Regions from separate parts of the Streptomyces sp. 71268 genome, predicted to be linked through region 2. Evidence: riboswitches for the same ligand, from Rfam matches in the RefSeq annotation. Region 2 holds a riboswitch; the other holds the start of a gene.

Region 1 (3,402 bases), 980 kb from region 2:
CACGATGTGAGGCATCATCAGGCCGACGAAGCCTATCGGGCCGGCCGCCGCGACCAGCACCCCCGTGACGAGGGAAAGCAGGACGAACAGCCGGGCGCGGAAGCGGGCTACATCCAGCCCCATCGTCGTTGCCGCCTCCTCGCCGGCCAGCAACAGGTTGAGGTTGCGGGCCTGCACCATGAGGACGCCGACGCCGAGCAGCAAGGCCATGCTCGGCAACCACAGGGTGTCCCAGTTGACGCCGCCGAGACCGCCGAGGGTCCAGGCGAGGACCGCGCGGGCCTCGTTGCCTCGGTCGGTGGTGAGCAGCAGCAGGTCGAGCACGGCGGTCAGTACCGCCCCGATCGCTACTCCGGACAGCACTAGCCGCGACGAGGTGATGCGACCACCGGTGCGGGCGGTGGCGTACACGAGCAGGAGCGCGCCCAGGGCGCCTACGAAGGCGGCCACCGAGAGGGAGGCCGGTCCGAAGAGGGTGACTCCGAACACGATCACCGAGACAGCGCCGAGCGACGCCCCGGAGGAGACGCCGAGCAGGTACGGCTCGGCGAGCGGATTGCGTACCAGGGCCTGCAGAGCGGTGCCGATCACCGCGAGGCCGGCGCCGGTGACCGCGCCGAGCAGCACCCGTGGTGCTCGTACGTCCACCACGATGATCTCCCGGGCCCTTGTCCAGTCCGTCTGCTGCCAGTCGGCGCCCAGTGCGTGCGTCACGATGCCCCACACCTGGCTCGGCGGTATATGCACAGAGCCGATCGCGAGGCCCGCCGTACCGGAGACGACGAGCAGAGCGGCGAGTATCAGCAGCGTGACAGCCAGCCGCGTACGTCCTGTTGCTGCACCAGTGGCCTTCCGCCGTGGGACAGGCCGCTCGTCGGACGTACCAGGAGCGGCCTGGGTCACCGGAAGCTCTCGGGGTGTAGTCCGCGGGCCAGGTCGCCGACCGCGTAGGCCGAGCGGATGCCGACCAGTGTGGCGGTCAATGGCAGGACGACGAACCGCCTGTTCTTGATGGCCGGTACGTCGGCGAGCGCGGGCTGGGAGACCAGGAACTTCTTTTTCTCCTCGACGCTTCCGGCGCCGGCGTAGTCGTAGATAGCGATGACCTCCGGCTTGCGCTCGACAACCTGCTCCCACGAGACGTCACCAAAGACGTCGTCCAGGTCGGCGAAGGCGTTCTCGCCGCCGGCCAGGCGGATCAAGTCGGTGCCCAAGCTTTTGCCACCGGCGGTGAAGGCGCTCTTGTCGCCGCTGTCGTAGACGAAGACGGATACCTTGGGTTCGCCCTCAACCTCGGCACCGGCCTTGCTGACGCGGCTCTTCAGGTCCGTGACCAGCTTGTCGGCCCGGCCCGGGACGCCGAAGATCGTACCGATGGCCCGGATCTCGTCGTAGGTGTCCTTCATCGTCACCTGTTTCTTGCCGCAGTACTCGCGGTTGAGGTAAGTGTCGATGCCAGCGTCGGCGAACGCCTTGCGGGAACGACCCTCGTTCTCCGCGAAGGCGCTGCCGTATCCGCCGTAGACGAAGTCGGGCTCAGCGTCCAAAATTCTCTCGAACGACGGCTCTTTCTTCGCTAGTTCCGGAATCGCCTCGTATTCTTTCTTCAACTCGGGCAGGACGGCGGAGTCGGGAAACGCGGTGCCGACCATGCGGTCTTTGAGGCCGAGGGCGAGCATGAGTTCCGCCGGGTGCTGGTGGATGGTGACCACTCGCGACGGCGGCTTGTCGTATGTCGTCTCCATGCCACAGTTGTCGACGGTGACCGGGAAGCCCGAAGGCGCGGCTGTGGTGGCCCTCGCGTCCGCACCACTTTCGCCGGACGAACCGCATCCCGTAGTCAGCAGCACTGATGTCAGAGCCACGGCAGCGGCCGTGACACGAAGGAACCCGCGCGTGCGGGCATAGGGGTACAACTGGGACACGTGGTGCCTCCTGGAGTCCGCGCTCCTCGGGGTGGGCCCGCGACAGGCCGGTGTCCTGGCTCCCGGGGTTGGCGTCCCCTTCGCCTTCCCGCGCGGTGCGCGGTGGCGTGTTGCAGGGACGCTCCACGGTCACAGTGGCGGGACCGCGCCGGATTCGCACCGGCTTCCCGTCTCCCGTCGCGGCGATGACCAGGTGATCCTACGTTCCCCCAAGCCGACGGTAAAAGGGGCGTGTCGATCGCTTCACATGGATTCCCGGGGCCCAACGTCGGCCTGCGGCACGTGCGACCCTCCGGCGAGCCCGTTGCCGCCGAACTCGAGCAGTACGCGTGCTCCGCGGTGCGTCACGCTCGGCCTCAGCCGTGCGGCGACAGCGTCCGAGCGGTCGTCCTCAACGGGCTGCGCAGGCGATCAGTGCTGTTAAGTCAAAGCGCGCGCCGTGAGAAAATCGGCGAGTGATTATCGTCGCTGAAGGCCCTACTGCTGTAGGCAAGAGCCACTATGTGGCCACTTTTCCGTCTGCTCAAATTGTCGGCGAGAAACCGGGTCACGTACGCCCGCCTGACGTTGCGGATATCGACGGGGTGAGCCGTTTCTGGACTAGGCGCAGTGAGGAGCGCTGGGCCAGGGCGCTCGATCGTGAAAATGACCAAGGGCGCGCTGTCTGCGACACCGACCCTCTGAAGCTCCATTTATCCTGGACCCTGGCGCGTGCCGGCTTGTCCGCCACCGCCGATGAATTCACGCGCCAGTTGGAGCTCACTCGGTCGGCCATCACCAGGAAGACCCTAGGCGTCGCGGACCTGATCGCCTGTGTGACGCTACCCGAGGACGTTCTGCGGGAGCAGCGGAAGCGGGATATCTCCCGGCGGCGCCGCAATTTCGAGGTGCACGTACGGCTGGCTGAACCGCTGCGTGAATGGTATGCCACGCTGAATTCCGTCGACCCTGGTCGCGTGGCCTGGGAATGGCCGGATGTATCTCACTGGGTTGGTCGGCGTGAACGGTACGACCTGGACTTGTTCGACACCTGGATGGCGAAGCTCCCGCCCCTCTGAAACAGGTCTGATATCGCCCGATGCGGTTCTCGCTGGCGGTGCGAGAGGGGTGTGAAGGAGGCACGATGACGCACCCCGGTAGGGCGGGCCGGTGTGAGGCGCTCGTGCCGACCGTCGATGGGCCATGTCCGGCGACTTCTTCGACTTCCGGCTCGGTCTCTCCTTCTGGCCGTTCTGTCCGAGTCCGAGCAGTGCCAGTGCCGCACTGCCATGGACATCGCCTCGTCCCTGGACGGGGACACCGCTCGGGTAGCCGCCAACCACGTGTGTGGGTCATGCCAGCCGGGTTGGCGGTGCTGACGGCCCTTCGGCGGGCCGCGCGCCAGGCTCGGGCCCGTGCCCCGGCTCCGTCAAACACCGGGCGGCCGATCCCGAACACCGATGACCGGGCAACTTCGGGGGGCCGGCTTGGAGTAGTG
Region 2 (3,402 bases):
CCGACCGGCGGCGCGACGGGCGCCTCGCGCACCGCGCCACGCAGCGAGACCCGCAGCCCGTCCTCCTCGTCGATGCCGAGCCCGGAGGCGTACGGCAGGACGCCGAGAGTGCGGCGGCCGGTGAGCCCGCGCAGCATCTCAAGGCCCGGTTCGAGGAGGGTGACGTCGCCACGGAACTTGTTGACCAGGTAGCCGGCGACCAGCTCCTGGTCCTCGGGCGCGAGCAGCGCGGTGGTGCCGAAGAACTGGGCGAACACCCCGCCCCGATCGATGTCCCCGACCACCACCACCGGCAGGTGGGCGGCCCGGGCGATGCCCATGTTCACGATGTCGGTACGGCGCAGGTTGATCTCCGCGGGGCTGCCGGCGCCCTCGCAGATCACCACGTCGTGCGTGCGCCGCAGCTCTTCGAGGCAGGCCACGACCGGCTCGAAGAGCGCCTGCCGCCCGCCGGGCACCGGGCTCGGGTCCTGGGCGCCGGGGGCCCGCTCACCGAAGAAGCCGCGCGCGCTCAGCTCGCCCACCGGCTTGCCCAGCAGCACGACCTGGCTGGAGCGGTCGCTGCCGGGCTTGAGCAGTACGGGGTTCATCAGCGCCGTCGGCTCGACGCGGGCGGCCTGCGCCTGCATCGCCTGAGCCCGCCCGATCTCGGCGCCCTCGCGGGTGACGAAGGAGTTCAGGGACATGTTCTGCCCCTTGAACGGCGCGACCCTGACGCCCCGGCGCGCCAGCCAACGGCAGATGCCCGCCGTCACGACGCTCTTGCCGGCGTCCGACGTCGTCCCGGCGACCAGCAACCCACCGCCCATGCGTCCCGTCCCCCTCATCGGTCCCCCTGGTGCGTGCCCATGGTGGCGGCGCCGTACGCCAGTCGCCCGGCGACGGTTACCGCCAGGGCCAGCGCGCTCACCCGGCGCGAGAGCCGTACGGCGCGCTCGATGTCGGCCACCTCGACCGGCCGGTTCTTAGCGCCCAGCACCGGCCGGTGCTCGACGCGCCCCGCGTACGCGAGGGTGCCGCCGAGCCGTACGCCGAGGGCGCCGGCGAACGCGGCCTCCACCGGGCCCGCGTTGGGGCTCGGGTGGCTGCCGGCATCGCGCCGGGCGACGGCCCAGGCGCCGCGCGGGTTCGGCCCGGCGAGCACGGCCAGCGCCGCCGTCAGCCGGGCGCCGGGCCAGCCGACCACGTCGTCGAGACGGGCCGAGGCCCAGCCGAACCTGCGGTAGCGCGGCGAGCGGTGCCCCACCATCGCGTCCAGCGTGTTCACGGCGCGAAAGCCGAGCAGCCCGGGTGTGCCGCCGACCGCGCCCCACACCAGGGCCCCGACCACCGCGTCCGAGGTGTTCTCGGCGACGGACTCCACGACCGCCCGCGCCATCTGCTGGGCGTCCAGGGCCTGTGGGTCGCGCCCGCACAGCCGTGGCAGCGCGTCCCTGGCCGCGTCGACGTCCGCCGCCGCGAGGGCGGCGCCGATCGTCCGGGCCTCCCGCCCGAGCGTGGTGCCGCCGAGCACGGCCCAGGTGGCGGCGGCGGTCAGCGCCGTCTCGGCGGCGAGGCCGCCCAGCGCCGTGGCCCGGTGCGCGGGCGCGCCGGTGGCCGGGCGGCGCACGGCGCGCGCCAGCAGCGCCCCGGCGAGCACCGTGCCGCCGGCGCACACGGCGGTGTGCAGGGCCCCGCGTCCCCGGTCGTCGCGCCACAGCCGGCGCTCCACGGCGCCGGCGGCGCGTCCGAAGGCGGCCACCGGGTGGCCCCGCCGGGGATCGCCGACGGCACGGTCGCCCAGAAAACCGAGGACGGCACCGCAGGCGTACGCAACATGATCGGTACGCATCGGTCAGTTCGCCGTCGCGCCTCGAAGGGGGAGCGGTGCGCCGGGCCGCCGGGGGCGGCGGCCTCCGGACGAGCGGGGCAGGGCGAAGGGCGCTGGACGGCAGCAGGCCATGGCGGTGTGTCCTCACTCAGGGTCCGCGCCCTGGTTCGACGTGATCGGCGGCGAGAGTCTCCTGGCTCCCGGATCGACGCCACACCCCGGCCTTCCAGCCCGTCGTGTGCGAGCCGTGACCATGCGCTGGGGGAGCGCTCCCCGGTGACAGTGGCGGGACCGCGCCGGACTCACACCGGCTTCCTCTGCTGTCGCCGTTTGGCCCCGGCAGTCCACCACGCCCCGGGAAGACCCGTCAACTCGCCGTTGACCTGCGACGGAACGCCCCACCGAGCGGGAGGCCCCCACTCCGGACGTGCCCACCTCGGCGCGCCGGGCACCACGAACACCGCCCCGGCCGGGCGGCGCCGCGTCGAGACGGCACCACCCGACCGGGGCGGCCGGCCCGCGACGGCGAACCGCCACGGGTGAGGGACTCAGGCGACGATCAGGTAGATCCCGTACGCCACCGCCGCCGCGCACAGCGCGAAGCAGGCGTACGCGCCGGAGCGGGCCAGCGCGCCGGGGCCGCTGGCCGTGGTGGCCCCGGCGGCCCCGGTGGCCGTCTCGCGGGAGGGCTTGGCGGAGGTGCCGACGATGCCGAGCGTGAAGACGCCCACCATGGCGACGGTCACCACCAGGCTCACGCCGAAGACCTGACCGAGCGCGGTCCAGTCGATGTTCATGGCACTGCTTCCTTGTCGTCGGGGCGGCTGGGCCGCGTCGTACGGGGCGCGGGCGCGAGGCGCGTGTGCGTGCCCCGTACGGGTGGACGGGCCGGACGGCGGCTAGACCGTGGCCTTGGCGGGCGCGGAGGCCGATGCCGTGGCGGCGGTCGGCTGCGCCGGCAGGGCGTCGGCGACGGACGCCGACGGGTCCCCGGGAGCGGCCGGCTCCGGCGCCGCGTCGGCGGCCGACTGGGCGAGCGCGGCCTCGGTGGGCGGCGGGGCGACGCTGCGCACGGCGGCGGTCACGATCCCGACCGGCTCGGCGGGGGCGTCCGTCGTGGCGGGGGCGGTGGCGTCCACGGCGACGGCCGCGGCGGCCGGGGCCGGGGCGCCCTCGACGTCGTTGACGTTGGTGTGGTCGACCGGCTTGCGGCGCGAGGCCAGCCAGATGGCGCCGCAGGCGATGACGGCCAGCACGGCGACCGTGGTCACGCCCCAGTCGCCCTGGTCGGCGAGGAGCGCGGCGGCGCCGGCGACCAGGCCGGCGGCCGGCAGCGTCAGGCCCCAGGCGATGACCATCCGGCCGGCGGTGGACCAGCGCACCACGCCGCCCTTGCGGCCGAGGCCCGAGCCCATCACGGAGCCGGAGCAGACCTGGGTGGTGGAGAGCGCGAAGCCGAGGTGCGAGGAGGCCAGGATGACGGTCGCGGCGCCGGTCTGGGCGGCGAAGCCCTGCGGCGGCTGGATGTCGGTGAGGCCCTTGCCCATGGTGCGGATGATGCGCCAGCCGCCGAGGTAGGTGCCGAGCGCGAT

The links. Region 2 has a riboswitch for cobalamin ahead of OYE22_RS27265 (cobalamin biosynthesis protein). Riboswitches for the same ligand answer to the same signal wherever they lie in the genome.
Region 1: another riboswitch for cobalamin. It lies ahead of OYE22_RS31125 (ABC transporter substrate-binding protein); the one in region 2 lies ahead of OYE22_RS27265 (cobalamin biosynthesis protein).

Annotation. Positions count from the first base shown of each region.
Region 1 covers NZ_CP114200.1:7,809,810-7,813,211, forward strand. Annotated here, with positions in the region: gene OYE22_RS31120 (iron ABC transporter permease) at 1-903, opposite strand, end outside; gene OYE22_RS31125 (ABC transporter substrate-binding protein) at 900-1,916, opposite strand; cobalamin riboswitch at 1,953-2,151, opposite strand; gene OYE22_RS31130 (hypothetical protein) at 2,381-2,983, shown strand.
Region 2 covers NZ_CP114200.1:6,832,573-6,835,974, forward strand. Annotated here, with positions in the region: gene OYE22_RS27260 (cobyric acid synthase) at 1-809, opposite strand, end outside; gene OYE22_RS27265 (cobalamin biosynthesis protein) at 824-1,831, opposite strand; cobalamin riboswitch at 1,997-2,129, opposite strand; gene OYE22_RS27270 (hypothetical protein) at 2,359-2,607, opposite strand; gene OYE22_RS27275 (inorganic phosphate transporter) at 2,710-3,402, opposite strand, start outside.